3 regions of the Streptomyces sp. NPDC052114 genome follow, and region 1 is predicted to be linked to each of the others. Evidence: riboswitches for the same ligand, from Rfam matches in the RefSeq annotation. Region 1 holds a riboswitch; each other region holds the start of a gene.
What was found. A riboswitch is a leader RNA that binds a small molecule or an ion and turns the genes downstream of it on or off. The one in region 1 is predicted to bind cobalamin.

Region 1 (9,897 bases):
CGCCGTTCGTCGTCCACGGAGTCCGCTCCCTGACGCGTGAGGTCAAGGAACACCCGGAGAGCACCCTGCTCCTGGGTGCGTCCGGAGCCTTCACTTTTGTCCTGTCCGCCCTGAAGATTCCCTCGGTGACGGGCAGTTGCTCCCATCCGACGGGCACGGGGCTGGGCGCCATCCTGTTCCGGCCGCCGATCATGACGGTGCTCGGCACCATCACTCTGCTCTTCCAGGCCCTGCTGCTCGCCCACGGCGGGCTCACCACGCTGGGCGCGAATGTGTTCTCGATGGCGATCGTCGGGCCCTGGGCCGGATACGCCGTCTACCGGCTCCTGAAGCGGTACGACGTGCCGCTGATGGTCGCCGTCTTCTTCGGCGCGTTCGTCGCCGACCTGTCCACGTACTGCGTCACCAGCGTCCAGCTGGCCCTGGCGTTCCCGGACCCCGGCAGCGGATTCCTCGGGGCGCTGGGCAAGTTCGGCGGGATCTTCGCGGTCACGCAGATCCCCCTCGCGGTCAGCGAGGGACTGCTCACCGTCCTCGTGATGCGGCTGCTGGTGCAGTCCAGCAAGGGCGAACTGACGCGGCTCGGCGTCCTCCTGCAACGCAAGCAGCAGGACGCGGGCGCGCGGACGCGGACGGACGAGGAGGCGCCGGCACAGAGCACGACGCCGGCGGAGACGAAGTCGGAGGCCAGCGCCTGATGAGCCGGAACACGAAGATCAACATCCTGCTTCTCGTCGTCGTCGCCGCGCTCGCGGTGTTCCCGCTGGCGCTCGGCATGGGGGACCACAAGAAGGAGCCGTTCACCGGCGCCGACGCCCAGGCCGAGACGGCGATCACCGAGCTGAAGCCCGACTACGAGCCCTGGTTCTCGCCGCTGTACGAACCCCCCTCCGGGGAGGTCGAATCGGCGCTGTTCGCCCTCCAGGCGGCGATCGGCGCGGGCGTCCTCGCGTACTACTTCGGGCTGCGCAGGGGGCGCCGCCAGGGCGCGGAGCGCGCACGGGCCGAGGAAGTGGCGGACCCGGTGAGCGGCGCGGAGAGCACCCGGACCGACTCCGAAAAGGTCTGACCCGGGGTGCTGCCCATCGACGCGGCGGCGCACAGCAGCCACTGGCGCCGCCGCCACCCCGTGGACAAGGCCGTGCTCGGGCTCGGCCTCACCGTCCTCGCGATCTCCCTGCCCCCCTGGCCGGGAGCCGTCCTGGTGCTGACCGCCGCGCTCGCGGTGCTGCTCGGACCGGCGGGCGTGCCGCCGCGCAAGCTCTGGCGCGCCTACCGCGTGCCGCTCGGCTTCTGCGTCACCGGCGCCCTGACCCTGCTCGTCCAGGTGGGCGGCCCCGACGGGTTCGTGACGCTCGCCGACGGCGGTCCCGCGCGGGCCGGCGGGCTGCTGCTGCGCACCTCGGCGGCCTCGCTCGGCGTGCTCCTGTTCGCCTTCACCACACCGATGTCGGACCTGCTGCCGCGCCTGGTCAAGGCGGGCGTGCCCGCACCGGTCGTGGACGTGGCGCTCGTGACGTACCGGATGAGCTTCCTGCTCCTGGACTCCATGAGCCGGATCCGGCAGGCGCAGGCGGCCCGCCTCGGCCACACCACCCGGGCCGCCACCTGGCGCTCCCTCGCCGGGCTCGGCGCCACCGCGTTCGTGCGGGCCTTCGACCGGGCGAGCCGGCTCCAGGCCGGGCTCGCCGGACGCGGCTACGACGGCACCCTGCGGGTGCTCGTGCCCGAGGCCCGGATCTCCCGGCCGTTCGTGGCCGCGAGCGCGGCCCTTCTCGTGGGCCTGGCGGCCCTCACCCTCGTACTGGAAAGGTTCCTGCCATGAGCGAGCCGCGTGCTCTTCGCGAGCCGGGCGCTCCCACGGAGGCGGGCGAGGCGCTGGTCTCCCTGCGCGATGCCTCCTACGCGTACGAGGACGGGCCCACCGTGCTCAGCGGCCTCGACTTCGACGTCGTGGCGGGCCGCGCCCTCGCCCTGCTCGGACGCAACGGCAGCGGCAAGACCACGCTGATGCGGCTGCTCAGCGGCGGGCTGCGGCCGGACCGGGGCGGGCTGACGGTCGACGGCCTCCCGGTGACGTACGACCGCAAGGGGCTGACGCGGCTGCGGACCACCGTCCAGCTGGTCGTGCAGGACCCGGACGACCAGCTGTTCGCCGCCTCGGTCGAACAGGACGTGTCCTTCGGCCCGTTGAACCTCGGCCTGCCCGACGCGGAGGTCCGGGCGCGCGTCGCCGAGGCGCTCGCCGCGCTCGACATCACCGCGCTGGCCGACCGGCCCACCCATCTGCTCTCCTACGGCCAGCGCAAGCGGACCGCCATCGCCGGCGCGGTCGCGATGCGTCCCCGCGTGCTGATCCTCGACGAGCCGACCGCCGGACTCGACCCCGACGGCCAGGAACGCCTCCTGGCGACCCTGGGCCGACTGCGGGAGGCCGGGACCACCGTGGTCATGGCGACCCACGACGTGGACCTCGCCCTGCGCTGGGCCGACGACGCGGCGCTGCTCACGCCCTCGGGGGTATGCGCAGGGCCGGTGGCGCGGATGCTCGCCGAACGGGACCTGCTCGCCCGGGCCGGCCTGACGCTGCCGTGGGGGATCGCCGTCGCGGAGCTCCTGCGGGCGCACGGCCTGCACGACGGTGCGGGCCACGGGCCGCGCACCCCGGAGGAGTTGGCCGCCCTCGCGGCACGCGACGACCAGTGATCATGGTTACAGCGGGAAGGGGTGGCCGGTTCGGGACGCCGGGCGTACTCTTCACCTTGCTTCGTGTGTTGACGAAGTGACAACTGAATGCATGCGCGACTGGGGAAAGCCGGTGAGAATCCGGCGCTGACCTGCAACCGTGAGCGGCGCTCGACGCCGTGAGCCGGATCGCCCGACGCGACATGTGCACTGCTTCTCACTGTCATGGTCTGCAGCGTGGAGCCCTGAGCCCCCGGTTCATCGGCCCCTGCCGCTTCCGCACGGAACGCGCGTCAGGGGTTTGTTGCGCGGCACGGGCATGTCGGGGTCCTGGTGCGGCCCCGGCCCGAAGGACCCGAAATGGCCCGTTCGTTACGCGTGTTCGCCGCTGCCCTCGGCCTGCTCCTGTCCGCCGTCGCGCTCGGCCTCGGCGCGGCACCGGACACCGCGAGCGCCCTGGACACCGGGCGCGGCCGCGCCGGATTCTGCCCGGACGCGAACGGGGTGACCGTGGTCGTCGACTTCCGCGAGCTGGGCGGCACGACCATCGTGCGCTGCGCCGTGGGCAGCCAGGCCAGCGGGCTCGCCGCGCTGAAGGCGGCCGGGATCGACGTGACCGGCACCAACCGGTGGGGCGAGTCCTTCATCTGTCGCCTGGAGGGCAGCCCGGGGCCCGACCGCGAACCGTGCGTCGACACCCCGCCCACCAAGGCGTACTGGTCGTACTGGCACGCCCCCAACGGCGGCGCGTGGACCTACAGCCAGCAGGGCGCGACCTACCGCACCCCGCCGACCGGCAGCTTCGAGGGCTGGTCGTTCTCCCTCGACCGCGAGCAGGACGAGGCACCGTCGCCCAGGGTCGCGCCGAAGCGGCCGCCGGGCTCGGGCTCCGGCTCGGGCGGGACCGGTGGGTCGGGCGGATCGGGGTCCTCGGGCGGAGGCGGTAACTCCGGTGGGGAGCAGGGCGGTTCGCAGGGCGGCGGCGCCGAGGTCGGATCCGGTGGCGCGGGACCCGGAGCGGGGGCCGGACAGGACGGCGCCGCGCGCCCCGGCGATCGGCCCGAGCGGCACCCCTCCGAGGACAAGGACAAGGACGAGAAGAAGAAGGAAAAGAAGAGCAAGAAGGGCGAGGACGGCAAGGACAAGAAGTCCGCGACGCCCGGCCCGTCCGCGTCCGGGTCGCCGAGCCCGGTGATCACGCCCAGCGAGGCCGCCGACTGGACCGGCGGCGACGACAGGCGCACGGTCGAGACCGCCGCGTCCTCCGGCGCGCCGACCGGCACCCTGATCGGCATCGCCGCCGCCGTACTGCTCGCCGCGGGCGCCGGAGCCACGGCCTGGCGCCGCAAGCGGGCGGCGCGCGCGGACGGTTCCGGGTGAGCGCCGCCCTCGGGCACCGCGCGCTGCCGCGCGCGGTGCACCCCGGCGCCTGGTGGCTGTGGGCGCTGGGCATGGCCGCGGCCGCGAGCCGCACCGCCAACCCCGTCCTGCTGGTGATGATCCTCGCCGTCGTGGCCTTCGTCGTGGTGCGCAGGCGCGGTGACGCGCCCTGGGCGCTGGCGTTCCGGATGTACCTGGTGCTCGGCGCGTTCATCGTGACGACACGCGTGGTGTTCCGGATCGTCTTCGGCGGCGGCCAGGGCGACACGGTCCTGTTCACGCTGCCGCAGATCACCCTGCCCGAAGCGGCCGCGGGAATCCGCCTGTTGGGGCCCGTCGCCGCCGAACAGCTCCTCGGCGGGTTCTACGACGGCCTGCGCCTGGCCACCATGGTCATCTGCGTCGGCGCGGCGAACGCCCTGGCCAACCCCAAGCGGATGCTCAAGGCGCTGCCGGGCGCCCTCTACGAGGTCGGCACGTCCGTCGTCGTCACCCTGACCGTCGCGCCACAGCTGGTCGAGAGCGTGCAACGGGTGCGCAGGGCACGGCGGTTGCGCGGCGGCGGCCGGACCAGGGGCGTCCGCGCCCTGCACGGCATCGTCATCCCCGTCCTCGAAGACGCGATGAACCGCTCATTGGCCCTGGCCGCCGCGATGGCCTCGCACGGCTACGGCCACACCGGCAGGATCGCCCCGCGGACCCGGCTGCTCACCGGCACCCTCGTCCTGGGCGGCCTGCTCGGCGTCTGCGCCGGCCTGTACGGAGCGATGGGCGCGAGCACGCCCCCGTACCTGGGAGCGCCGCTGCTCCTGGCCGGACTCGCCCTGGCGGGCTGCGGGTTCGTGCTCGGCGGCCGTCGGGTGCGGCGCAGCGGCTACCGCCCCGACCGCTGGCGGACGGCCGAACTCCTCGTGGCGGCCTGCGGGGTGGCTTCGGCGATCCTGCTCTACGCGGCCTCGCGGACGGACGCCGCGTCGCTGTACCCCTCGCTGCCCCCGCTCGCCTGGCCCGAGGTGGCGGCACTCCCCGCCCTCGCCGTACTGGTCGGTGTCGGGCCCGCGTACCTGGCACCGGAACCTCCCGCGTCGTCCGACCCCGCACCCGATCCGGTGCCCCATCAGCCCCTGGAGGTGACCGCGTGATCGACTTCGACGAGGTCACCTTCCGCTACCCGGACGCCCGGGAACCCGCCCTGCGCGGTGTGGACCTGCACATCGGCGAGGGCGAGCTGTGCCTGGTCACCGGGCGCACCGGCGTGGGCAAGTCCACGCTGCTCGGCGCGGTGAACGGCCTGGTGCCCCGCTTCACCGGCGGCCATCTGCGCGGCCGGGTGGCGGTCGACGGAGTGAGCACGGCGACCGCGGCCCCGCAGGAGTTCGCCGCGCTCGTCGGCGTCGTCGGCCAGGACCCGCTCGCGGGGTTCGTCACCGACACCGTCGAGGAGGAACTGGCCTACTGCATGGAGCAGTTGGCCGTACCGCCGGACGTGATGCGCAAGCGCGTCGAGGAGACCCTCGACCTGCTGGGCATCGCCGCCCTGCGCCGGCGCGCCCTGCGCACCCTGTCCGGCGGACAGCAGCAGCGCGTGGCGATCGGGTCCGTCCTGACCGCGCACCCCAAGGTGCTGGTCCTCGACGAGCCGACCTCGGCGCTCGATCCGACGGCCGCCGAGGAGGTGCTCGCGGCGATCACCCGGCTGGTGCACGACCTCGGCACGACCGTGCTGGTCGCCGAGCACCGCATGGAACGCGTCCTGCAGTACGCGGACCGGCTCGTGCACCTGCCGGGCGACGGGCACGTGGTGGCGGGCGACCCCGCCGACCTGATGCGCGCCTCGGACGTGGCGCCGCCCGTCGTACGCCTGGGCAGGCTGGCCGGCTGGGACCCGCTGCCGCTGTCGGTGCGCGACGCGCGCCGCAAGGCCGCGCCCCTGCGGGAACGGCTCGCGGACCGCACACCACCCCGATCCGACGCGGACCCGGGCGAGGCGGCGCTCACGGGCCGCCGGATCACCGTCGCATACGACCGGACCGTCGCCGTGCGCGAGGTGGACCTGACCCTGGCGCGCGGCCGGGTCACCGCCCTCATGGGCCGCAACGGCTCCGGCAAGTCCTCGCTCCTGTGGGCCCTGCAGGGCTCGGGGCCGCGCCGCTCGGGCACCGTCGAGGTGCGCGGACAGGACCCGGGCGAGCTGTCGGCCCGCAGGGCGCGCGCCCTGGTCGGGCTGGTGCCGCAGACCGCGAGCGACCTCCTCTACCGCGAGACCGTCGACGCCGAGTGCGCCCAGGCCGACGCCGACGCGGACGCCCCCGCGGGCACCGCGCGCACCTTGCTCGACACCTTGGCCCCCGGCATCCCGGGGGAACGCCATCCGCGTGATCTGTCCGAGGGGCAGCAACTCGCCCTCGTGCTCGCCGTGCAGCTCGCCGCCGCCCCCGAGGTCGTCCTCCTCGACGAGCCGACCCGCGGCCTCGACTACCACGCCAAGGAGGCCTTCGCGGGCCTCGTGCGCCGCCTCGCCGACGAGGGCCGTGCGGTCGTGGTGGCGACCCACGACGTCGAGTTCACCGCACGGGCCGCCGACCGGGTGGTCGTGATGGCCGAGGGCGAGATCGTCGCCGACGGGCCGACCCGTGACGTCGTGGTCTCCTCGCCCGCCTTCGCCCCGCAGGTCGCCAAGGTCCTCAGCCCGCAGGAGTGGCTGACCGTGGAGCAGGTCCGGCACGCCCTGGAGGCCGTATGACCCGCAGAGGCCGTGGAGGTCGCGTGTCTTCACGGGACGGGTGTTCCGAGCGTGGCGTGCGGGTGCTCTGGCGGGACGGGCGTTCCGAGCGCGGCGCGCGGGTGCCCGCGCTGCCGGTCGGAGCCCGCAGCGCCGCCGTGCTGACGCTCGCGAGCGCGGCCGGGCTCGCCATGTTCTTCTGGCCGTTGTTCGTGGCGCCGCGCCCCGAGGCGGCCGCGCACAGCGCCGACGCCCCGCTCCTGTTCGTCCTGACCATGCCGGTGCTGCTCGCCGTGGTGCTCGCCGAGATGTCGTCCGGCGGCATCGACACGAAGGCCCTCGCGATGCTCGGCGTGCTGTCGGCGGTCAACGCGGGGCTGCGGCCGCTGGGCGCGGGCACCGCGGGCATCGAGACGGTGTTCTTCCTGCTGGTCCTGGCGGGCCGCGTGTTCGGACCCGGGTTCGGCTTCGTGCTCGGGGCGACCTCGCTGTTCGCCTCGGCGCTGCTGACCGCCGGGGTCGGGCCGTGGCTGCCGTTCCAGATGATCGCCTCCGGGTGGATCGGGCTCGGCGCCGGACTGCTGCCCCGGCGGCTCACGGGCCGGGCGGAGATCGCTCTGCTGGCCGTCTACGGCGTCCTCGTGGCGTACGTCTTCGGCTTCCTGATGAACATGTGGTTCTGGCCCTTCACCGCGGGCACCGACACCCAGCTCTCGTTCGTCGCGGGCGACCCGGTCACCGAGAACCTGCACCGCTTCGCCGTCTTCACCCTGGTCACCTCGACCTTCGGCTGGGACACCGGACGCGCGCTGACCAATCTGATCGCGATCGTCGCCCTGGGGCCCGCCGTCCTCGCGGTCCTGCGCAGGGCCGCGCGGCGCGCCGCCTTCGACGCGCCGGTCACCTTCGAGGCGCCCGTTCCGCCCGGCGCGGCCGTCGTCTCCGAGGCGCCCGCCGTCCCTGAGGCGCCCGACGTCGTCGACTCGCCCGTCGCCGCCGGCGGAACCGCTGTCCTCGACCCCGCCGGACCACCGGCCGAACCGGCCGCCCCACCTCACGTCCTTCGGACACGTACCAGCAAGGAGAAGACCGACGATGACTCCGTCCCTCAGACCTGGGGCACGGGCGGTGCTGCCCGCCGCCCTCGCCGCCGCGGTGGCGAGCGCCCTGCTGACGCCAGGCCCCGCACGCGCGGCTGACCCCGCCGCACCGGCACTGAAGTCCCCGGCGAACGCCGCCGCGACCTGGATGACGTCCAAGCTGACCGACGGCTCCAACGCCTCCGCCGACCACGGCCTGACCGCGGACGTGGTGATGGGCCTCGCCGCGACCGGAACGGGCGGCGCCGCGCAGAAGAAGGCCACGGACTGGCTCGCCGCCCATGCCGCCGCCTACATCAACCGCGGCACGCCCGGCAAGGTCTTCGCGGGCGGCACCGCCAAGCTCGCCCTGGTCGCCGCCATCGAGGGCCGCGACCCGAAGGACTTCGGCGGGCAGGACCTCACCAAGACGCTGCTCGGCCGGATGCAGGACAGCGGCCGTTTCACCGACGACCTCCCGAACGGCGACGGCTCCAACCAGTTCACCCAGTCGCTCGCCGTCCTCGCCCTCCAGCGCAGCGGCGACCTGCCCGACAAGGCCGTCGACTTCCTCGCCTCGTCCCGCTGCGCCGACGGCGGCTACCCGCTGTTCTTCAAGTCCGACCCGGCCAAGTGCAAGTCCCACACCGACAGCACCGGCCTCGCGGTGCAGGCGCTGCTCGGCGCGGGCCGCACCGCGGACGCCGGGCCCGCGCTGGACTGGCTGGAGAAACAGCAGCTCGCCGACGGCAGCTTCCGCGACAACGGCTTCGGCACGCCGCCGGGCAACTCCAACTCGACGGCCCTGGACGTCCAGGCTCTCGCCGCGGGCGGTCGTGTCGAGGCCGCGGGCAAGGGCATCGCCTGGCTGCGGTCCGTGCAGGTGGGCTGCGGGGGCGCGAGCGCGGACCGGGGCGCGGTCGGCTACTCCGAGCCGAAGGCGGACGGCACCGCGCTGCGGGCCACCGCCCAGGCGGTGCCCGCGCTGACGGGCAAGTCCCTGGCGCAGATCGACGGCAAGGGCGCGTCGAGCGGCCTGGAGCCGGTGGCGTGCTCGCCCGACGGAGGCAGCGGCGGAACGGGCGGAACCGGCGGCACCGGAGGGAGTGGCGGCACCGGTGGGAGCGGCGGCAGTGGCTCCAACGGCGGTACAGAAGGCGGTAGTTCGGGCGGCTCCGGTACCGACGGCGGCACCACGGGCGGCACCGATCCGACGGCCTCCCCGGGCCCGTCCCCGTCCGGCGACGCCTCGGCGTCGGGCGGCTCCCCGAGCGGCGGCGGTACGACGGCCACCGGCGGTACGGGGGGCGGCTCCGGCGACCCGGGCGGCTCGGGTACGACCGGGGACGGCACGGGCGGCGTCACGCCCGCGGGCGGTCTCGCGTCGACCGGCTCCACCGCGCTGCCGCTGGCCGGCGGGGCGGCGGCCCTGCTGGCCGCGGGTGCGGGTGCGGTCGTCCTCGCCCGCAGGCGCCGCGCCACCCGCACCTGACACCACCTCAACCGACCATGTCACCCGCCGGCTTCACCGGCGGACCGGACAGCACCTCACCCCTTGCCCCACCAGCGGAAAGGCACCTCACCATGCGCAGCACCCTGCCCCGAAGAACCGCCCTCCTCGTCGCGGCCGTCGGCCTCACCCTCGGCGCGGCGGCCCCCGCCACCCAGGCCGCCCCCGTCAGGGCCGCGGCCAACGCGCCCATCACGGTCACCCTGACGGTCAAGGGCCCCAACGGCGCGCTCTACGACAGCACCATCAGCACCAAGGGTCACACCGTCACCACCGCATCCGGCGGCACGCACAAGTGCGACGGCACCAACAACGGCGCCAACACCACCGCCGGGGCCACGCCCACCGCCGCCCTGGACGACGCGGCCAAGAAGCAGGGCTTCACCTGGGACGGGACCTGGTACCCGTCGTACGACGACTACTTCGTGACCACCATCGACGGCAAGAACGGCGGCCAGGACGCCTACTGGAACATCTCCGTGAACGGCACCGCCACCCCTGTGGGCGGCTGCCAGTTCCGC
Region 2 (9,897 bases), on a different contig from region 1:
CACGACGCCCGCCATCTGCTCGGCTTCCCCTGCCACTGAGCCGGAGGAACGCCGCGCGCTCATGAACTCCGCCACCGTACGCAATCTGCTCGTTCGGGGCATGCTCGCCGGCCTGGGGGCCGGCGTGCTCGCCCTCGTGATCTCCTACTGGCTCGGCGAGCCGAACGTCGACGCCGCCATCGGCTTCGAGGAGGCCCACGCCGCCCACTCCCACGGCGACGAGGTCGAACTCGTCTCGCGGAGCCTGCAGTCCACGGCCGGTCTCGCCACCGGCATCCTCGTCTACGGCGTGGCCTTCGGGGGCATCGCCGCGCTCGCCTTCTGTTTCGCCCTCGGGCGGGTGGGCCGCTTCGGCCCGCGCGCCACGGCGCTGCTGCTGTCCGGATGCGCCCTTCTTGCGGTGTACGTCGTGCCGTTCCTGAAGTACCCGGCCAATCCGCCCGCCGTCGGCAACCCCGACACCATCGGCAAGCGGACGACCCTGTACTTCCTGATGATCGTGCTCAGCGTGCTCCTCGCGATCGGTGCCACCATCCTCGGCAAGCGGCTCGCGCCACGGATCGGCACCTGGTACGCGACGGTGGCGGCCGTGCTCGGCTTCGCCGTCGCGGTCGGTATCGCGTTCGCCGTCCTGCCGGTGATCAACGACGTGCCGGGGAACTTCCCGGCCGCGCTCCTGTGGCGGTTCCGGCTCTCCGCCCTCGCCACGCAGATCGTGCTGTGGGGCGGATTCGGCCTGATCTTCGGTGAGTTGGCGCAGCGTCTGCTGCGGCCGGGGTCCGCGGACGTCGCCTCCGGACAGGCGGTGTCCACCGGGCGGTGACCCGGTCGACCCCAGCGGCGAGTGAGGGCCCACGGAACCTTCCGGGGGCCCTCTCGCGTTACACCGGGACCATGGACCGGCGTCGAGCAGAGGAGCCGAGTGAGCAGACGACTTCAGCCGCGCCACATCGTTCTCGGCGGCCGTGACGCGGTCGCCCTGACTCCTGAGGAGTACGACCAACTCGTCGCGAGCCGACGGCAGATCGGCGGACAGAGCGCGAAGGTCCGCGTCCTCGCCCAGCAGGCCAAGCGGATCGAAGGCCTGCTGCGCGACCTGGAGGAGCTGACCGGGGAGTGCACCGAGGCGGCATGCGCCGCCGTCACCGAGGCCGACTGCCCGCGCTGTGCCCTCGCGGCGCTGCTGCGGCGCTTCCGTGAGGGCCGGTACTGAGCGGCGGGGCCGCGGGGGGCCGGGCGGCGCACCGAGCCGAAGGGCGCACCCGGCTCATGCCGGGGGCAGCGGTCTGCCGAGCCGTACGTTCCAGCGGCCGCTCCGGCCGCTCAGCTCCGTGACCGTCAGCGGTGCCACATCGCAGCGCCAGTACGCGGACGGGGGCGCTCCCAACGCGTGCACCACGGCGGCGCGGACGATCTCCGGCTCCACGACGGCCACCACCGGACCATCACCCGTCGCCGTCGCCGTCGCCGTGAGCCAGCGCTCCACGCGCGTGCACACGTCGACCACGGACTCCCCGCCACCGGCCCCGAAGTCGGGTTCGCCGAGCCACCGGGCCACGTTCTCCGGCTCGTCGGCGCTGACGTCGGCCAAGGTCCTGCCGCGCCACCGTCCCACGTCCGGCCCGGCCAGATCTCCCGGTGCGTCCGCCGCGGCGAGACCAAGGGCGGCGGCCGTCTCGCGGCAGCGCCGGGTGCCGGACGTGACCACCAGGGCGGGCGCCGGCAGTGACCCGGCCGCCGCCTCCGCGGCCGTACGGCCCGAGGCGTCGAGCGGTGACCCGTCGTCGAAACGGGCTTGCCTCAGCGACTCGTTCAGGGCGGGGGAGACGAGCAGGACACGGCGGGTCACGGTGCTCTCCTCGGACGGGGGCAGGGGCAGGGGCAGGGGTGTGCGGGGGCCGGGTGGTGGGTCAACGGGCGCGGCTCTCGACGGGATACGGCACGTACGTCCGCCGGTCGGGGTCGATGGCGAGCCGCCCGCCGGCCGGCGGCCGGGCCCGCTGGGCGCAGTCGCGGCGTTCGCAGATGCGGCAGCCGAGGCCGATCGGTGTGGCGGCGCGGGGATCGTCCGGGGCGAGTCCGGCGGCGTAGACGAGCCGATGGGCGTGGCGCAGTTCGCAGCCGAGCGCCACGGCGAACTCCGCCCGGGGCGCGTGATGCCCGTGGCCGCCGCGGGTGACGGTCCGGGCGATCCAGAAGTGCCGTTTCCCGTCCGGCATTTCGGCGACCTGCGTCAGCACGCGGCCGGGTGCCGAGAACGCCTCGTACACCGTCCACAGGGGACACGTGCCGCCGAGCCGGGAGAAGTGGAAGTCGGTCGCGGACTGCCGTTTGGAGATGTTCCCGGCCCGGTCGACGCGCAGGAAGGAGAAGGGGACGCCCCGTCGCCCGGAGCGTTGCAGGGTGCTCAGCCGGTGGCAGACGGTCTCGAAGCCGACGCCGAAGCGGGCCGACAGCAGTTCGATGTCGTGGCCGCTCTCCTCGGCCGCCGCGTGGAAGGGCGTGTACGGCATGAGCAGTGCGCCCGCGAAGTAGTTCGCGAGGCCGATCCTCGCCAGCTCCACCGCCTCGGAGGAGTGCAACTCGGCTGCTTCGGAAGATAGTTGAGCGAGCAGCGGGTCATGCTCCAGCAGTGCCAGCTGGGTGGCGAGCTGAAAGGCGCGCTGTCCCTCGCTGAGCCAGGCGGACAGGAACAGCAGGCCCGCGTGACGGTCCAGTCGGCGCGCGTCCGTGCCACGGTCGGGGGAGGCCCGCACCACCTTCAGGCCGTGGCGTCGTGCGAGGCGTGCGGCGAGCGGCGCGGCGGCCTGCCCGGGACACAACTCCAGCTCCTCGGCCAGCTGTTCGGCCGCCGTGTCGAGCGCCTCGAAGTGATTGTGGTGCGCGTAGAAGAAGTCGCGTACGTCGTCGTGCGGTTCGGAGAACGGCGGCGTCCCGGGAGGTGCCGTGCCGAGGACCGCGGTCTGCGCGGCCGCCTCGCGGTAGCGGCGGTGCAGAGTCACCAGGGCGCGCGCCACCTCCGGATGGTCACGGGCGGCGTCCGCGATGTCCTCGGCGGAGGGCGGCGGCGCGCCGCAGGCCTCGTCGGCGAGGGCGGTGCGCAGATCGGTGGCGAGCCGGTCCTCGTCGGCGTCCGAGAAGTACTCGGGGTCGACACCGAACACCTCGGCGACGCGCAACAACACCGATGCCGTCAGCGGGCGTTGGCTCTGCTCGATCTGGTTGGCGTAGCTGGTGGAGATGCCGAGCGCGCGGGCCATGTCCACCTGGTTCATGCCGGCCTCACGGCGTAGGCGGCGCAGCTTCGCGTGCGCGTAGATCTTGTGACCGGCGGGACGCCGGGGCATGCGGCACCTCCTCGTCGTACGGCGAGTCCTGCGGTCGTACCGCTCGTCGTGCAACGGCCACGGCACATGCTTCGGCCCGCACGTCTCTGCGAATCTAGCATCCGCATGTTTCGCAGAATTCGCCGATCCGCGACGCCGGCCTGTACGGATTCCGCAGCCTTGACCGGTGGCCCGGCGGGCGTACGGCGGGCAGGCTCACCTCAACCGCACCGGGCAGCCATGCCCCCGCCGTCGGGCCTCCACCGCCCCCGCCGTGAGGAGCCACGTGATCGAGCATCACGTCCGTGTCCACCCCAGCGCCGACCGACTGCCCCGCGAGGACCAACTCGCCTGGAAGCTGGCGGCCGTCGCCACCGCCACCGACGAACCGGACGCGCAGAGCGCCGAGATGGCCGTGAACCGGGTCATCGACAACGCGGCGGTCGCCGTCGCCTCCCTGACCCGCCGCCCGGTCGCGGTGGCACGGGTCCAGGCCACTGCCCACCCTCCGGCCACCGCCCACCCCCAGAGCCCGCCCGGAGCCGCGGTCTTCGGCGCCCGGGCCCGCGTCTCACCGGAGTGGGCGGCCTGGGCCAACGGCACCGCCGTACGCGAGCTCGACTTCCACGACACCTACCTGGCCGCCGACTACTCCCACCCCGGCGACAACATCCCGCCCCTTCTCGCGGTCGCCCAGCACACCGGCCGCACCGGCGCCGACCTGCTGCGGGGCGTCGTCGCCGCGTACGAGGTCCACGTGGCGCTGGTCAGGGGCATCTGCCTGCACGAGCACCGCATCGACCACGTCGCCCATCTGAGCGCCGCGACCGCCTGCGGACTCGGCGCGCTCCTGCGGCTGCCCACCGAGACGGTGTACCAGGCGGTGCAACAGGCCGTGCACACCACGACCGCCACCCGGCAGTCCCGCAAGGGCGAGATCTCCAGCTGGAAGGCGTACGCGCCCGCCTTCGCCGGAAAGACCGCGATCGAGGCCGTCGACCGGGCGATGCGCGGCGAAGGCGCGCCGTCCCCGCTCTACGAGGGCGAGGACGGGTTCCTCGCGTGGTTGCTGGACGGCCCGAGCTCCGACTACACCGTCCTGCTGCCCGGTCCTGGCGCACCGCGCCGCGCGATCCTCGACACGTACACCAAGGAGCACTCGGCCGAGTACCAGGCACAGGCCGTCATCGACCTCGCCCGGCGCCTGCGGGAGAGGACGGGCCCGCTGGACCGCGTGCGCTCCGTCGTCCTGCACACCAGCCACCACACCCACCACGTCATCGGCTCCGGCGCGCACGACCCGCAGAAGTACGACCCCACGGCCAGCCGGGAGACCCTCGACCACTCGGTGCCGTACATCCTCGCCGTCGCCCTGGAGGACGGCGCCTGGCACCACGAGCGTTCGTACGCCCCCGAGCGCGCCGGGCGCCCCGCGACGGTCGCGCTGTGGCGCAAGATCAGCACGGTCGAGGACCCCGCATGGACGCGCCGCTACCACGACCCGGACCCGGAGCGCCGCGCCTTCGGCGGGCGGGCGGTCGTCACGCTCGACGACGGCTCGGTGATCGAGGACGAGCTCGGCGTCGCCAACGCCCATCCGGCCGGGGCCCGCCCCTTCGACCGCCCCGCCTACACCGCCAAATTCCGCACCCTCACGGAAGGGACCGTCGTACCGGACGACCAGGACCGCTTCCTGTCGGCTGCCGCACACCTCCCGCGACTGGCGGCGGCGGACCTGGACGCGCTGTTCCCCGCCGTGGACACCGAGGCACTCGCCGCGTACGACGCACAGCTCCCGAAGGGACTCTTCTGATGCCGTTCCCCACGCGCACGACTCCCGGCGAGCGCCGCCGCGCGTTCCGGGCACAGTTGGCGGGCGGGCGGCTGGTGCGGATGCCGGGCGCGGTCAATCCGCTTTCGGCCCGCCTCATCCAGGACACCGGCTTTGACGGCGTGTACCTCTCCGGCGCGGTGCTCGCCGCGGACCTGGGCCTGCCCGACATCGGCCTGACCACCTCCGTCGAGCTCGCGGCCCGCGCCCAGCAGACGACCCGGGTCACCGACCTGCCCGTCCTCGTCGACGCCGACACCGGCTTCGGCGAACCGCTGAACGCGGCCCGCACCGTCCAGCTCATGGAGGACGCGGGAGTTGCCGGGCTCCACCTGGAGGACCAGGTCAACCCCAAGCGCTGCGGACACCTCGACGGCAAGACCGTCGCACCCCGCGAGGAGATGGTCCGCCGGATCAGGGGTGCCGTCGACGCCCGCCGCGACCCCGACTTCCTGCTCATGGCCCGCACCGACGCCCGCGCGGTCGAAGGGCTGGACGCGGCGATCGAACGGGCCAGGGCGTACGTCGACGCCGGAGCCGACGCGATCTTCCCCGAGGCACTCGCCGACGAGGCCGAGTTCGAGGCGTTCCGGGCGGCCGTCGACGTCCCCCTGCTCGCGAACCTCACCGAATTCGGCAGGACCCCGCTCCTCGACACCCGCACCCTGGAGAACCTCGGCTACAACATCGCCCTCTATCCGGTCACCCTGCTGCGCCTGGCCATGGGCGCCGTCGAGGACGGCCTGCGCACCCTCGCCGCCGAGGGCACCCAGCAGTCCCTGGTCTCCCGCATGCAGACCCGCTCCCGCCTGTACGAGCTGCTCGGCTACGAGGAGTACGGGGCCTTCGACTCGGCCGTCCTCGGCTTCACGCTCCCGCCCGGCACCTGACGCGCCCGACGTACCCCATGCACCCCACGCGCCTGTCGCATCTGACGCGCGCCACACACCTGACGCACCTGTCGCACCCGACGAACACGACGCTTCGGAGGCACTCACCCATGCCCACCACCGCACCCGCGATCCACCGCGGCCTCGCCGGTGTCGTCGTCGACACCACGGGGATCTCCACCGTCGTCGAGGAGTCCAACTCCCTGACCTACCGCGGCTATCCGGTCCAGGACCTGGCCGCCCACCGCTCCTTCGAGGAGGTCGCGTACCTGCTCTGGCACGGCGAACTGCCGGATACCGGGCAGCTCCGTGCGTTCGAGGCCCGCGAGCGCGCCCTGCGCCCCCTCGACCGCACCACCTCCGAGCTGCTCGCCCGGCTGCCGGAGACCTGTCACCCCATGGACGTCCTGCGCACCGCCGTCAGCTTCTTCGGCGCCGAGGACCCCACCGAGGACGACGGCAGCCCGGCGGCGCACCGGGCGAAATCGCTCACCCTGCTGGCCAAGCTGCCCACCGTGGTCGCCGCCGACCAGCGCCGCCGCCGCGGCCTCGCGCCGATCCCGCCCGACTCCGGCCTCGGGTATGCCGAGAACTTCTTCCACATGTGCTTCGGCCGCGTACCGGACCCGGACGTCGTCCGCTGCTTCGAGATCTCCCTCGTGCTCTACGCCGAACACAGCTTCAACGCCTCGACGTTCACCGCCCGCGTGGTCACCTCCACGCTCTCCGACCTCTACAGCGCGGTCACCGCGGCGATCGGCGCGCTCAAGGGACCCCTGCACGGCGGCGCCAACGAGGCCGTGATGCACATGCTGAACGAGATCGGCGAGCCGGGGGGCGCCGAGCGGTGGCTCCAGGAGGCACTGGCCGACCGGCGGAAGATCATGGGCTTCGGCCACCGCGTCTACCGGCACGGCGATTCCCGCGTGCCGATCATGCAGGAGGCCCTGGACCGGCTCGTCACCCGCGCCGCCGACCCCGGGGCGGCCCGCCTGGCGGCCCTGCACGACGCCCTGCGCCGGGCCATGCTCTCCGCCAGGGGCATCCACCCCAACCTCGACTATCCGGCCGGTCTCGCCTACCACCTGATGGGTTTCGACATCCCGGTCTTCACCCCGGTCTTCGTGCTGAGCCGCGTGACCGGCTGGACCGCCCACATCACCGAACAGCTCGCCCACAACGCGCTCATCCGGCCGCTGGCCTCCTACGACGGTCCCGCCCGGCGGCCGGTGCCCCCGACGTCCCGGGACCAAGGTCATCGCTGAACGGACCAAGGTCACCCAACATCTGCCACCGGCATGTCGGACATAGCACTACATGTAGTGTGACGGCGTCGGTTCGGCCACCGGCGGCGACGAGCCGCCCGTGGCCGGGACAACAGGGAATCCGGTGCGAATCCGGAGCTGCCCCGCAACGGTATGGACGCCCCGGCGTCCGAGTCCGACACCTGCCGACGGCCGCCGCGCGCGGATCGTGCGCGCGGTGAGGGAGATTCCGGACGCCTCGTGGGAGGGCCGACGTGACGCAGATCGACGCCGTGGAATCGGTGACCGAATACCTGGACCGCAGCGACTGGCGGGTCAACGCCAACGCCAACCAGGGCTATTCGCTCGGCGGACTCATACTCAACACGGCCGGCAAGGTCGTCGCCAACTACTGGCTCGACCAGGTGTACCCGGAAGCCGTGGGCCGCGCCCACCGCGACGGCGACCTCCACCTCCACGACCTGGACATGCTCTCCGGCTACTGCGCGGGCTGGTCGCTGCGCACCCTGCTCGCCGAGGGCTTCAACGGAGTGGCCGGGCAGATCGACTCGGCGCCGCCCCGGCACTTCGCCTCGGCGGCCGGACAGATCGTGAACTTCCTCGGCACCCTCCAGAACGAATGGGCGGGCGCGCAGGCGTTCAGCTCCTTCGACACGTACATGGCGCCGTTCGTGCGCGTGGACTCCATGACGTACGCCCAAGTGCGTCAGTGCGTGCAGGAGATGGTGCACAACCTCAACGTGCCGTCGCGCTGGGGGACCCAGACGCCGTTCACCAACCTCACCTTCGACTGGACCTGCCCCGAGGACCTGCGCGGACAGACGCCGGTGGTCGGCGGCGAGGAGATGCCCTTCACGTACGGCGACCTCCAGGCCGAGATGGACCTGATCAACCGGGCGTACATCGAGGTCATGACGGCCGGTGACGCGACCGGGCGCGTCTTCACCTTCCCGATCCCCACGTACAACATCACCCGCGACTTCCCCTGGGAGAGCGAGAACGCCGAGCGGCTGTTCGCGATGACGGCGAAGTACGGACTGCCGTACTTCCAGAACTTCCTCAACTCCGAGTCGGAACCCGGCATGATCCGCTCGATGTGCTGCCGCCTCCAGCTCGACCTCACCGAACTGCTCAAACGCGGCAACGGACTCTTCGGCAGCGCCGAGCAGACCGGATCGCTCGGTGTCGTCACGGTCAACTGCGCCCGGCTCGGTCATCTGCACGCGGGCGACGAGACGGGCCTGTTCGACGCCCTCGACCGGCTCCTCGGACTCGCCCGCGACAGCCTGGAGATCAAGCGGGTCACCGTCCAGGACCTGATCGACGGCGGTCTCTTCCCCTATACGAAGCGGTACTTGGGGACGCTGCGCAACCACTTCTCCACCATCGGCGTGAACGGCATCAACGAGATGATCCGCAACTTCACGCACGACGCCCACGACATCACCACCCCCGAGGGGCACGCCCTCGCCGTCCGGCTCCTCGACCACGTCCGCGGGCGCATGGTCGAGTTCCAGGAGCGGACCGGCCACCTGTACAACCTGGAGGCCACTCCCGCCGAGGGCACCACCTACCGCTTCGCGAGGGAGGACCGCCGCCGCTTCCCCGGCATCCTCCAGGCGGGCACCGGCACCAACCCGTACTACACCAACTCCAGCCAACTGCCCGTGGGGTGGACGGACGACCCCTTCGAAGCGCTGGAACGCCAGGACGAGCTCCAGACCAAATACACCGGCGGCACCGTCCTCCACCTCTACATGTCCGAACGCGTCTCCACCCCCGAGGCCTGCCGCGTACTCGTCCGACGCTCCCTGGAGCGCTTCTCCCTGCCCTATCTGACCGTGACGCCCACCTTCTCGATCTGCCCGGAGCACGGCTATCTGGCGGGCGAGCACGCCAACTGCCCCACGTGCGGCGGCGCGTGCGAGGTGTGGACACGCGTCATGGGCTACCACCGGCCGGTCGAGTCCTTCAACATCGGCAAGAAGGGCGAGCACGCCGAGCGCACGCACTTCCGGGAGGCACCGGCGGTGCGGGCATGATCCGTGTCGGCGGCTGGTCTCGGCTGTCCACCTGCGACTGGCCGGGCAAGCTGGTCACGACGGTCTTCTGCCAGGGCTGCCCCTGGCGCTGCGGCTACTGCCACAACCCCGAACTCCTCGATCCGCGAGGCGCCCCGGTGCACCACTGGGAGGACGTCCTCGCCCATCTCGCCCGCCGTCAGGGGCTGTTGGACGGCGTCGTGTTCTCGGGCGGCGAGCCGCTGCGCCAGGCCGGTCTGGCGGACGCGGCGCGCGAGGTCCGCGACCTCGGGTACGCCGTGGGCCTGCACACCGGCGGGGCCTTTCCGCGCCGCCTGGAAGCACTGCTCGCCGCCGGTCTCGTCGACTGGGTCGGATTCGACGTCAAGGCGCACCCCGACACGTATGAACGCGTCACCGGGGCGCGCAACAGCGCCGCTCCGGCGGTACGCGGCCTGCGCGCCGTCCTCGACTCCGGGGTCGCGCACCAGATCCGGACCACGGTCGACCCGGCGCTGCTCGACGAACGAGACGTGGCGCGGCTGCGCGCGTGGCTGGGCGGGC
Region 3 (9,897 bases), on a different contig from region 1:
TTCTCCGGCATGACGCACACGATGCGGTAGCCCTTGAGCTTCGCCGCCATGGCGAGCGAGATGCCGGTGTTGCCGGAGGTCGGCTCCAGGATCGTGCAGCCGGGCGTCAACCGGCCGTCCTTCTCGGCCTGTTCGACCATGTGGAGGGCCGGCCGGTCCTTGACGGAGCCGGTCGGGTTGCGGTCCTCCAGCTTGGCCCAGATGCGGACGTCCTCCGAGGGGGACAGGCGGGGCAGGCGGACGAGCGGCGTGTTGCCGACCGCGGCGAGCGGGGAGTCGTAGCGAGGCATCCGGGATCGGGCCTAGCGCATGCCGCCGGCGACGGCCGGCAGGATCGTGACGCTGTCGCCGTCGGCGAGCTTGGTGGAGATGCCGTCCAGGAAGCGGACGTCCTCGTCGTTCAGGTACACGTTCACGAAGCGGCGCAGCTTGCCGTCGTCCACGATGCGCTCGGCGATGCCCGCGTGCCGCGAGTCGAGGTCGGTGAAGAGCTCGGCGAGGGTGTCTCCACTGCCCTGGACGGCCTTCTCGCCGTCGGTGTAGGTGCGGAGGATGGTCGGGATGCGGACCTCGATGGCCATGCTGAGGGCTCCTGTCGGGAGTCGAGAAGTGCAGGTGGCGGGCGCGCGGCGGCGCTGTCGTGCGGGTGGTGCGTGGTCGTACGCGGGTACGGCGCCGCGGCCCACGGCCGTGCGGCGGAACGGTTCAGCGGGAACAGATCGCGCTGGCGAGGCGGCACAGGTCGACGTGCAGCCGCGCAACGAGCAGCAGTGCGCTCGGCGTCTCTTCGCTCACGTCATGGGGAACCATGCGGTCATCGTATCGATTCCCGGTCCGGGTCCTGGAATGTGATCTCAGATACCGGACGGATTCCGTTCAGGATGCGGTCGGAGGGAGATAGACGACGGTCGGGGCGCCGGTGACGGGATGGGTGCTGACCTCGGCCGTCACGCCGTAGACACGGGCGAGCAGCTCGGGCGTCAGGACGTCCTTCGGGGCGCCCGAGGCGACGAGCCGGCCGCCGTCCAGGACGTACAGGACGTCGCAGTAGTACGCGGCGAGGTTCAGGTCGTGCAGGGCGAGGAGGTTCGTCGTGCCCAACTCCCGTACCAGGGTGAGGATGTCGAGCTGGTAGCGGATGTCCAGGTGGTTGGTGGGCTCGTCCAGGACGACGAGGGTGGGCTCCTGCACCAGGGCACGGGCGACCAGGGCGCGCTGGCGCTCGCCGCCGGAGAGCGAGGGGAAGGCCCGGTGGGCGAGGTCGGCGACGCCGACGCGGGCGAGCGCCGCCTCGACCAGTTCCTCGTCGGCGGCCGTGTCCGCCTCCCAGAACCGCTTGTGCGGGGAGCGGCCCATCGCGACGACCTGTCGGACGGTGAGCTCGAACGCGCCCTGCCCGTCCTGCGGCACCGTGGCCAGGCGCCGGGCGCGGGCCTTCGGGGTCATGGTGTGCAGGTCCTCGTCGTCCAGGAGGGCGCGGCCGCGGGTGGGGCGCAGCGTGCCGTAGACGCAGCGCAGCAGCGTGGTCTTGCCGCTGCCGTTGGGGCCGACGACGCCGACGGTCTCGCCGGGGGCGGCGGTGAGGTCGACGCCGTCGACGAGGGCGCGTCCGTCCACTTCGTACGAGAGGTTCTCGGTGCGCAGTGCGCCGGCGGGCTGCGGCCGGGTCATGCCGGGACTCCTTCGGTACGCCGCCGCAGCAGCCAGAGGAAGAACGGGCCGCCGGTCAGCGCGGTCAGCACGCCGACGGGGATGTCCTGCGGGGCGGCGACCGTGCGCGCCGCGAGGTCGGCGACGACCAGGAAGACGGCGCCCATCAGCGCCACGACCGGCAGCAGCGCGCGGTGCGCGGCGCCGACCAGCATGCGGGCGGCGTGCGGCACCATCAGGCCGACGAAGCCGATGGCCCCGCTGTAGGCGACGAGGACGCCGGTCAGGAGCGAGGCGAGGACGAAGACGCCGGCGCGGAAGCGGGCGGTGTCCAGGCCGAGGACGGTGGCGCCCTCCTCGCCCGCGAGCAGCAGGTCGAGGGGGCGGGCCAGGGCGACCAGGAGGGCGGTGCCGAGGACGAGGGCGACGCCGGGCAGGGCGAGCATGTTCCAGCGGGCGCTGCCGAGGCCGCCGAGCGTCCAGTACAGGACTTCCTTGAGGTGGTCGGCGCTGTCGGCGGTGACCAGGATGAGGCTGGTCAGGGCGGTCAGGATGTACGAGACGGCGACCCCGGACAGGATCAGGCGGCCGGTGGCGAATCCCCCGCCGCCGCCCCTGGCCAGGGCGTAGACGAGGACCAGCGAGATCAGCGCGCCCACGAAGGCGGCGGCCGGGATGGTGACGGTGGTCGCGAGGCTCGCGCCGAGGCCGAAGACACCGCCGAGCACGATCGCCACGACCGCGCCGACGGAGGCACCCGAGGAGACGCCGAGCAGGAACGGGTCGGCGAGCGGGTTGCGGACGAGGGCCTGGAGGACGGTGCCGATGACCGCGAGGCCGGCGCCCACGGTCGCCCCGAGGATGATCCTCGGGAGTCTCACGTCCAGCACGATGGTGCGGAACGGGGAGGGTTCCGCCCGTCCCGTGAGGATCTCGACGACCTGGCCCGGGGGGATGCGGACGGAGCCGAGCGCGAGCCCTGCGACCGTCGCTGCCGCGAGGGCTGCGGTGAGGACCGCCAGGACGAAGAGGCGCTGCCCCTTCGACCTCCGTCGATCGCCCTTCGGGCTCGTCCTCGATCGCCGGACGGGCTTGATGTCCCCGGGGTTCGTTGTCTGGGTCCGGATCACAGCTGCGCCGCCAGCTTCCTCACCGCCTCCGGTGCTCGTACGCCTGTCACCGTGTCCGACAGCGGCAGGACCGCGAAGCGCTTGTTCTTGATCGCCGGGACGTCCTGGAGGACCGGGTCGTCGAGGAGGCGCTTCTTCTTCTGGGCGACGCTCGTGGCGCCGTAGTCGAGGATCAGGATGACCTCGGGCCCGCGCTCGACGACCGACTCCCAGGAGGCGTCGCTGAAGGACTTGTCCACGTCGGCGAAGACGTTGCGGCCGCCCGCCCGCTCGATGATGTCGTTGCCGATGCCGCGGCCGCCCGCCGTGAACGCGGTCTTGTCGCCGCTGTCGTAGACGAAGACCTTGGCGGGCTTCTTGCCCTTCGCCTTCTCGGCGGTGGCGGCGAGTTCGCGCTCGGCGCCGCGCACCCACGCGTCGGCGCGGTCGCGCACGCCGAAGGTCGAGCCGACCTCGCGGACCTCGCGGTAGACGTCCTTCATGGAGACGGGGCTCTTGGCGCAGCCCTCGACGTTGAGGCGGGTCTCGATGCCGGACTTGGCGAGCGCGGCGCGGCTGCGGCCGTCGCCCGCGAGGAAGGCGCTGGCGTAACCGCCGTACACGTAGTCGGGGTTGGCGGCGAGCAGCTTCTCGTAGGAGGGGTACTCCTTGGCGAGCACCGGGACCGACTTGTAGGCCTTCGCGTACTGCGGCAGGACCTTGTCGTCGAGGTAGGCGGTACCGGCCATGCGGTCCTTGAGGCCCAGTTCCAGCATCACCTCGGTGGCGTGCTGGTTCATGGTGACGGCGCGCTTGGGGGGTGCGTCGTACGTCGTCCGCACACCGCAGTTGGTGACGGTGTACGGGAATCCGGCGGCCTTGGCCGCGGGCTCGCCGTCGGAGCCTGCGTCGGAGGACGAGCACGCGGCGAGCGGGACGAGCAGGGTGGCCGCGGCGAGCGCGCGTATGCCGGTGTGACGGCGGGACATGGCTGAACTGCCTCCTCCAGGGGATTTCCGCGTCCCCTGCGTTGCGTGGAGAAGGCGGCAGGTCAGTTCCTGACTCCCCCGCCCCGGCGAAGGGGTGGGGTCACAGTGGCGGGACCGTGCCGGGTTCGCACCGGCTTCCTGGCTCCTGCCGCCTCAAGGTTGTCCGGGTCAGTATGCCTGGACGACCTGCACCTCTTCCTCGGTGACCTCGCCCTCGACGATCCGGAAGGAGCGGAACTGGAAGGGGCCCGCGTCGTCGGTGTCGGCCGTGGAGACCAGGACGTAGTGCGCGCCGGGCTCGTTGGCGTACGTGATGTCGGTGCGCGAGGGGTAGGCCTCGGTCGCCGTGTGCGAGTGGTAGACGATCACCGGCTCCTCGTCGCGGTCGTCCATCTCGCGGTACAGCTTGAGCAGGTCACCCGAGTCGAACTCGTAGAACGTGGGCGAGCGCGCGGCGTTCAGCATCGGGATGAACCGCTCGGGGCGGCCGGTGCCCACCGGCCCCGCGACCACGCCGCACGCCTCGTCGGGGTGGTCCTGCCGCGCGTGCGCGACGATCTGGTCGTGGAGCGCCTGGGTGATGGTCAGCATGGCAGCCAGGATAAGCAGAGGGCCCGCACCGTACCGAAGGGTGGTACGGGCGGGCCCGAATGCTGGACAGCGGCCTCTACGGAGAGGTCACGGGGAAGGTCACTTCCGGTCGGCCGGCGCCTCGGCGGCGTCGAGGACGACACCCGTCTTGCGCTTGCTGAACGCGGCGGCCTGCGGGTTGCGGCGCTTGAGGAACAGGTAGGCGACCGTCAGGATCGCGGCCCAGACCGGAGCGGCGTACAGCGAGATCCGCGCGTCCTTGTCGACGCCCATCATCACGATGACCATGCCGATGAAGGCGAGGGCGAACCAGCTGGTGAACGGCGCGCCCGGGGCCCGGAAGGTGGACTGCGGCAGCTCGCCGCGGTCGGCCTTGCGGCGGTAGCGGATCTGGCAGCACAGGATCATGATCCAGGCCCACATACCGGAGATGGTCGCGAAGGAGACGACGTAGTTGAACGCCTCGCCCGGCCACTGGTAGTTGATCCAGACGCCGAACAGCATGAAGCCGGCGGAGACCGTGGTGCCGATGAGCGGCAGGCCGTTCTTCGTGAGCTTCGTGAAGAACTTCGGGCCCTGGCCGTTCATCGCCAGGTCGCGGAGCATGCGGCCGGTGGAGTACATGCCGGAGTTGCAGGAGGAGAGCGCGGCGGTGAGGACCACGAAGTTCACGATCGCGGCGCCGACGCCGAGACCCATCTCCTCGAAGGCCTTCACGAACGGCGAGACGCCGGGCTTGAAGGAGGTCCACGGGACGACCGAGAGGATCATGATGAGCGCGCCGACGTAGAAGACGGCGATGCGCCACGGCACGGTGTTGATGGCCTTGGGCAGGACGGTCTTCGGGTCCTTGGACTCGCCCGCGGTGACGCCGACCAGCTCGACGGCGAGGAAGGCGAACATCACGATCTGCAGGGTCATCAGCGTGGAGCCGATGCCGTTCGGGAAGAAGCCGCCGTCGTTCCACAGGTGGCTGACGGAGGCGGTCTCGCCGGCGTCGGAGAAGCCGATGGTGAGGATGCCGAGGCAGATCAGGATCATGCCGATGATCGCGGTGACCTTGACCATCGAGAACCAGAACTCCAGCTCACCGAAGAGCTTCACGGAGATGAGGTTCGCGCCGTACAGGATGACGGTGAAGACCAGCGCGTACGCCCATTGCGGGAATGAGTCGTGGGTCCAGTACTGCATGTACTGGGCGGCCGCGGTGACTTCGGTGATGCCGGTGACGACCCAGAAGAGCCAGTACGTCCAGCCGGTCACGAATCCGAAGAACGGGCCCATGAATTCCCGCGCGTACTCCGAGAAGGAGCCGGAGACGGGCCGGTACATGAGGAGCTCGCCGAGCGCCCGCATGATGAAGAAGATGACGAGGCCCGCGATGGCGTACGCCAGGATGAGGCTCGGTCCGGCCTTGTGGATGGCCTTGCCCGCGCCGAGGAACAGGCCGGTGCCGATGGCACCGCCGATCGCGATCATCTGGATCTGCCGGGCGCCGAGCCCGCGCTGGTACCCCTCGCCGTCGCCGGACTGGCCGGCGGCGTGCACGGCCTCATTGCCGTCGTGGTGCTCTTCGACCTGCACTGAGGTCATGGTGACGCCTTTCTCCATGCTGATCCGCGCCCGCACATCTGCGTTGTGGCTGCGGATCAGGTCCTGATCCCCCCGGATATGGAATGGAGTGCTACCGGCGGTCTGCCGGCCCGAGCGCCCTCGGCGACATGGGTGGCGTCACCGAGCGGTCGTGAAGATTTATCACGGTGACCAGAGCGAGGGAATGAGCCACTTGTGGCGCAGACCACAGGAAGAAGCGGACAAAATTCCCTTGACGCAATAAACGCGGGCAATGAAGTGACGCGATCGTTATCCGGATTTGAGCATCCGCTGAGCGAACGACCCGCCGGCTGAACAAAAGGTGTCCGTTGCACCCATTTTCAGCCGAGCAACGTCCCCACCAGCGTCTCCTGCAGTCCACCGAGCCACAGGTACGCCATCACCATCGGCTTGCGGGGGTCGGAGTCGGGCAGGCGGAAGAGCAGCTCCGCGTCCTCCTCGTCGGTGACGTCGAGACGCGTGCCGATCGCGAGCCGGAGGTCGTTGAGGGCCCCGAGCCAGTGCCGGGACTCCTCGACCGACAGTTTCAGGACAGCTCCGCCCTCGCCCGAGGACGCCATCGAGTCGAGCGAGCGGATCACGACCAGGGCGTCGTCGCGCTTCTTGGCCCGCAGGTCGTTCTCCGTGAAACGGCGGAACTCGGCCGAATACGCCCGCAGTTCATCCGGGTCGCCGGCGCCCTCCGCGCCCTCCGGGCCGCCGTAGGCGTCGGGCAGCAGGCGCCGCATCACCGGATCGGCGGGCGGCTCGCTCGGCCCCTCCGCGAAGAGCTCCGCGAGCGGGTCGTCGGAGGCCTCGCCCCCGGGGCCCGGACCGATCAGCTCCAGGAGCTGCACGGCGAGGGAACGGATGATCGAGATCTCGACCTCGTCGAGCGCGACGGCGGCGCCGCCCCCGGGAATCGGTTCGAAGTGTCCTGGCATCAGTTGAGTCGCTGCTTCCGGTCCGTCCGCCGCTCGGCGGGCGCTGCTTGGTGGGCGCCGCTCCACGGGGGCCGCCCGGTGAGGGCCGCTCCCCGGGCGGGCGCCGCCCGGTGGGACGCTACTTGCGGTCCTGCTGGAGGGTGGCCCACAGCCCGTACCCGTGCATGGCCTGCACGTCGCGCTCCATCTCCTCGCGCGTGCCGCTGGAGACGACCGCGCGGCCCTTGTGGTGCACGTCCATCATCAGCTTCGTGGCCTTGTCCTTCGAGTACCCGAAGTACGTCTGGAACACGTACGTCACGTAGCTCATCAGGTTCACCGGGTCGTTGTGGACGAGCGTGATCCAGGGGACGTCCGGCTCGGGGGCCGTGAACGTCTCTTCGGCCGATTCCGGTCGGGTGATCTCTGCGGGAGCCGTACTCACACGCCCCATGCTGCCACCCCGAGGGGGGCCTCGCACAAATGGCCTCCCGTGGACGCCATTGAAATCGTCAGAGTGACGAGATGCGGGGTAGCATCCCTCGTATGAACACAGCGGACCTTGGCCTGCCGGTGGATGTTCCGTCGACAGCGCTCTTCACGGACCAGTACGAGCTGACGATGCTGCAGGCCGCGCTGAAGGCGGGCACGGGCGACCGGCGTTCGGTCTTCGAGGTCTTCACCCGCAGACTGCCCGAGGGGCGGCGCTACGGCGTGGTGGCCGGAACCGGACGGGTCCTGGACGCCGTCGAGAACTTCCGCTTCGACGCGGGCGTCCTCGGCTTCCTGCGCGAGCGCGCCATCGTCGACGAGGCCACCCTGGAATGGCTCGCCGGATACCGCTTCAGCGGCGACATCTGGGGCTATCCCGAGGGCGAGGTCTACTTCCCCGGCTCGCCGCTCCTGCGCGTCGAGGGCTCCTTCGCGGAGTGCGTGCTCCTGGAGACCGTGATCCTCTCCATCCTCAACCACGACTCCGCCATCGCGGCCGCCGCCTCGCGCATGTCCTCGGCCGCGGGCGACCGTCCGCTGATCGAGATGGGCGCCCGCCGCACCCACGAGCTGGCCGCCGTCGCCGCCTCCCGCGCCGCCTACGTCGGCGGCTTCGCGACCACCTCGGACCTGGCCGCGGGATTCCGCTACGGCATCCCCACGGTCGGCACCAGCGCCCACGCCTTCACGCTCCTGCACGACAACGAGCGCGACGCCTTCCGCGCCCAGGTCGACTCGCTCGGCCGCGGCACGACCCTGCTCGTGGACACCTACGACGTCGCCGAGGCCGTCCGCACGGCCGTCGAGGTCGCCGGGCCCGAGCTGGGCGCCGTGCGCATCGACTCCGGCGACCTGCTGCTCGTGGCCCACCGGGTGCGCCAGCAGCTGGACGACCTCGGCGCCACGGACACGAAGATCGTCGTGACCTCCGACCTGGACGAATACGCCATCGCCTCGCTCGCGGCGGCGCCCGTGGACGCGTACGGCGTGGGCACGCAGCTCGTCACCGGGTCCGGGCACCCCACCTGCTCCATGGTCTACAAGCTGGTGGCCCGCGCCCACTCGGCGGACCCCAAGGCTCCCCTGGAGCCGGTCGCGAAGAAGTCGCTCGGCGCGAAGTCCTCCATGGGCGGCCGCAAGTGGGCCGCGCGGCGGACCGACGCGCAGGGCGTCGCCGAGGCCGAGGTGATCGGCACCGGGCCCGTCCCCGCGGACCTCGCCGACCGGCAGCTCCTGGTCGAGCTGGTCAAGGGCGGCGAGGTCGTCGCCCGCGAGCCGCTGGACGCGGTGCGCGACCGGCACGCCGCCGCCCGCGCCGGCCTGCCGCTCTCGGCGACCCAGCTGTCCCGGGGCGAAGCGGTCATTCCCACCGAGTACGCGTGAACCGGGCCGGTTGGGAGTGAACCCGGCCGAGTCCGTGTGAACCGACGCCCGGCGCGGCGCGGTGCTCCGGCCGGGTGCTTCAACCGCCCCTTCCCGACCCATACTTGAAGTCTCTACGCTCGAAGTCTCCCAGGAGAAGGACACCGACCATGCGCCGCGCACTGATCGTCGTAGACGTGCAGAACGACTTCTGCGAGGGCGGCAGCCTCGCGGTCGCCGGCGGCGCGGACGTCGCCGCCGCCATCACCGAGCTGATCGGCCAGGCCCCGGCCTGCTACCGCCACGTCGTGGCCACCCGCGACCACCACATCGAGCCCGGCTCGCACTTCTCCGACCACCCCGACTACGTCGACTCCTGGCCGCCGCACTGCGTGGCGGGCACGGAGGGCATCGGCTTCCACCCGAACTTCGCCCCCGCGGTCGCCTCCGGCGCGATCGACGCGGTCTTCGACAAGGGGGCGTACGCGGCGGCGTACAGCGGCTTCGAGGGCGTCGACGAGAACGGCGTCTCCCTGGCGGAGTGGCTGCGGGCCAGGGAGATCACGGAGGTCGACGTGGTGGGGCTCGCGACGGACCACTGCGTGCGGGCCACGGCGGTGGACGCGGCGCGGGAGGGGTTCACCACCCAGGTGCTCCTCGACCTCACCGCAGGCGTCGCCGAGGAGACCACCGAGCGGGCGCTGGACGAGCTGCGCGCGGCCGGTGTGGAGCTGTCCGGGAAGCCGGTCGTCTGACCGCCACGGGGCTCCGCCCCGGGCCCCGCTCCTCACCCGCCGGAGGGGCCGGATCTCACGTCCAGGAAGGGCTGGCCCTCCCGCCCTGTCTCTTCAGCGCCCTGATCGGGTGCCACAGCTCCCGCGCGTCGTCCGGTGCCGTCCGCCATATCAGGCCGTCCGGGTGGTGCAGCACCGCCGTGACCTCGTCCGGGGTCGGCGGCTGGCTGTTGCCGCGCAGGTAGACCGCCCGCAGGCCGAGATTGCGCAGCCTGGTCAGGGCCCTCGCCCGGTTCACGGCGTGCACGATCATGCGGACCGTGCCGCCGCCCGGCGACGGGTTCGGCAGGGTCAGCGCCACCACCACGCTGCCGTTCGGCAGCTTGCAGAAACCTCCTGCGGACATGCTTCGTCACACCCCCGTGAGACATCGCACGAGATCCCTGGCCGGACC

Region 2: it holds a riboswitch for cobalamin, as region 1 does, so the genes downstream of both, AB0L89_RS28695 (ribonucleoside triphosphate reductase) here and AB0L89_RS40595 (hypothetical protein) in region 1, are expected to answer to the same signal.
Region 3: it holds a riboswitch for cobalamin, as region 1 does, so the genes downstream of both, AB0L89_RS35240 (ABC transporter substrate-binding protein) here and AB0L89_RS40595 (hypothetical protein) in region 1, are expected to answer to the same signal.

Annotation. Positions count from the first base shown of each region.
Region 1 covers NZ_JBFAWC010000037.1:3,541-13,437, reverse strand. Annotated here, with positions in the region: gene AB0L89_RS40615 (energy-coupling factor ABC transporter permease) at 1-698, shown strand, start outside; gene AB0L89_RS40610 (energy-coupling factor ABC transporter substrate-binding protein) at 698-1,069, shown strand; gene cbiQ (cobalt ECF transporter T component CbiQ) at 1,076-1,825, shown strand; gene AB0L89_RS40600 (ATP-binding cassette domain-containing protein) at 1,822-2,706, shown strand; cobalamin riboswitch at 2,756-2,901, shown strand; gene AB0L89_RS40595 (hypothetical protein) at 3,046-4,065, shown strand; gene AB0L89_RS40590 (CbiQ family ECF transporter T component) at 4,062-5,207, shown strand; gene AB0L89_RS40585 (ATP-binding cassette domain-containing protein) at 5,204-6,808, shown strand; gene AB0L89_RS40580 (ECF transporter S component) at 6,832-7,986, shown strand; gene AB0L89_RS40575 (hypothetical protein) at 7,883-9,358, shown strand; gene AB0L89_RS40570 (DUF4430 domain-containing protein) at 9,451-9,897, shown strand, end outside.
Region 2 covers NZ_JBFAWC010000014.1:101,893-111,789, reverse strand. Annotated here, with positions in the region: gene AB0L89_RS28735 (CbtB-domain containing protein) at 1-39, shown strand, start outside; gene AB0L89_RS28730 (CbtA family protein) at 62-823, shown strand; gene AB0L89_RS28725 (hypothetical protein) at 923-1,213, shown strand; gene AB0L89_RS28720 (histidine phosphatase family protein) at 1,268-1,849, opposite strand; gene AB0L89_RS28715 (short-chain fatty acyl-CoA regulator family protein) at 1,911-3,347, opposite strand; gene AB0L89_RS28710 (MmgE/PrpD family protein) at 3,613-5,139, shown strand; gene prpB (methylisocitrate lyase) at 5,139-6,047, shown strand; gene AB0L89_RS28700 (bifunctional 2-methylcitrate synthase/citrate synthase) at 6,158-7,312, shown strand; cobalamin riboswitch at 7,365-7,517, shown strand; gene AB0L89_RS28695 (ribonucleoside triphosphate reductase) at 7,567-9,354, shown strand; gene AB0L89_RS28690 (anaerobic ribonucleoside-triphosphate reductase activating protein) at 9,351-9,897, shown strand, end outside.
Region 3 covers NZ_JBFAWC010000022.1:65,426-75,322, forward strand. Annotated here, with positions in the region: gene AB0L89_RS35215 (cysteine synthase) at 1-290, opposite strand, end outside; gene AB0L89_RS35220 (MoaD/ThiS family protein) at 303-581, opposite strand; gene AB0L89_RS35225 (putative leader peptide) at 706-810, opposite strand; gene AB0L89_RS35230 (ABC transporter ATP-binding protein) at 877-1,671, opposite strand; gene AB0L89_RS35235 (iron ABC transporter permease) at 1,668-2,672, opposite strand; gene AB0L89_RS35240 (ABC transporter substrate-binding protein) at 2,777-3,748, opposite strand; cobalamin riboswitch at 3,791-3,953, opposite strand; gene AB0L89_RS35245 (M67 family metallopeptidase) at 3,917-4,339, opposite strand; gene AB0L89_RS35250 (amino acid permease) at 4,439-5,932, opposite strand; gene AB0L89_RS35255 (DUF2017 domain-containing protein) at 6,274-6,876, opposite strand; gene clpS (ATP-dependent Clp protease adapter ClpS) at 6,995-7,309, opposite strand; gene AB0L89_RS35265 (nicotinate phosphoribosyltransferase) at 7,402-8,730, shown strand; gene AB0L89_RS35270 (isochorismatase family protein) at 8,880-9,464, shown strand; gene AB0L89_RS35275 (hypothetical protein) at 9,520-9,849, opposite strand.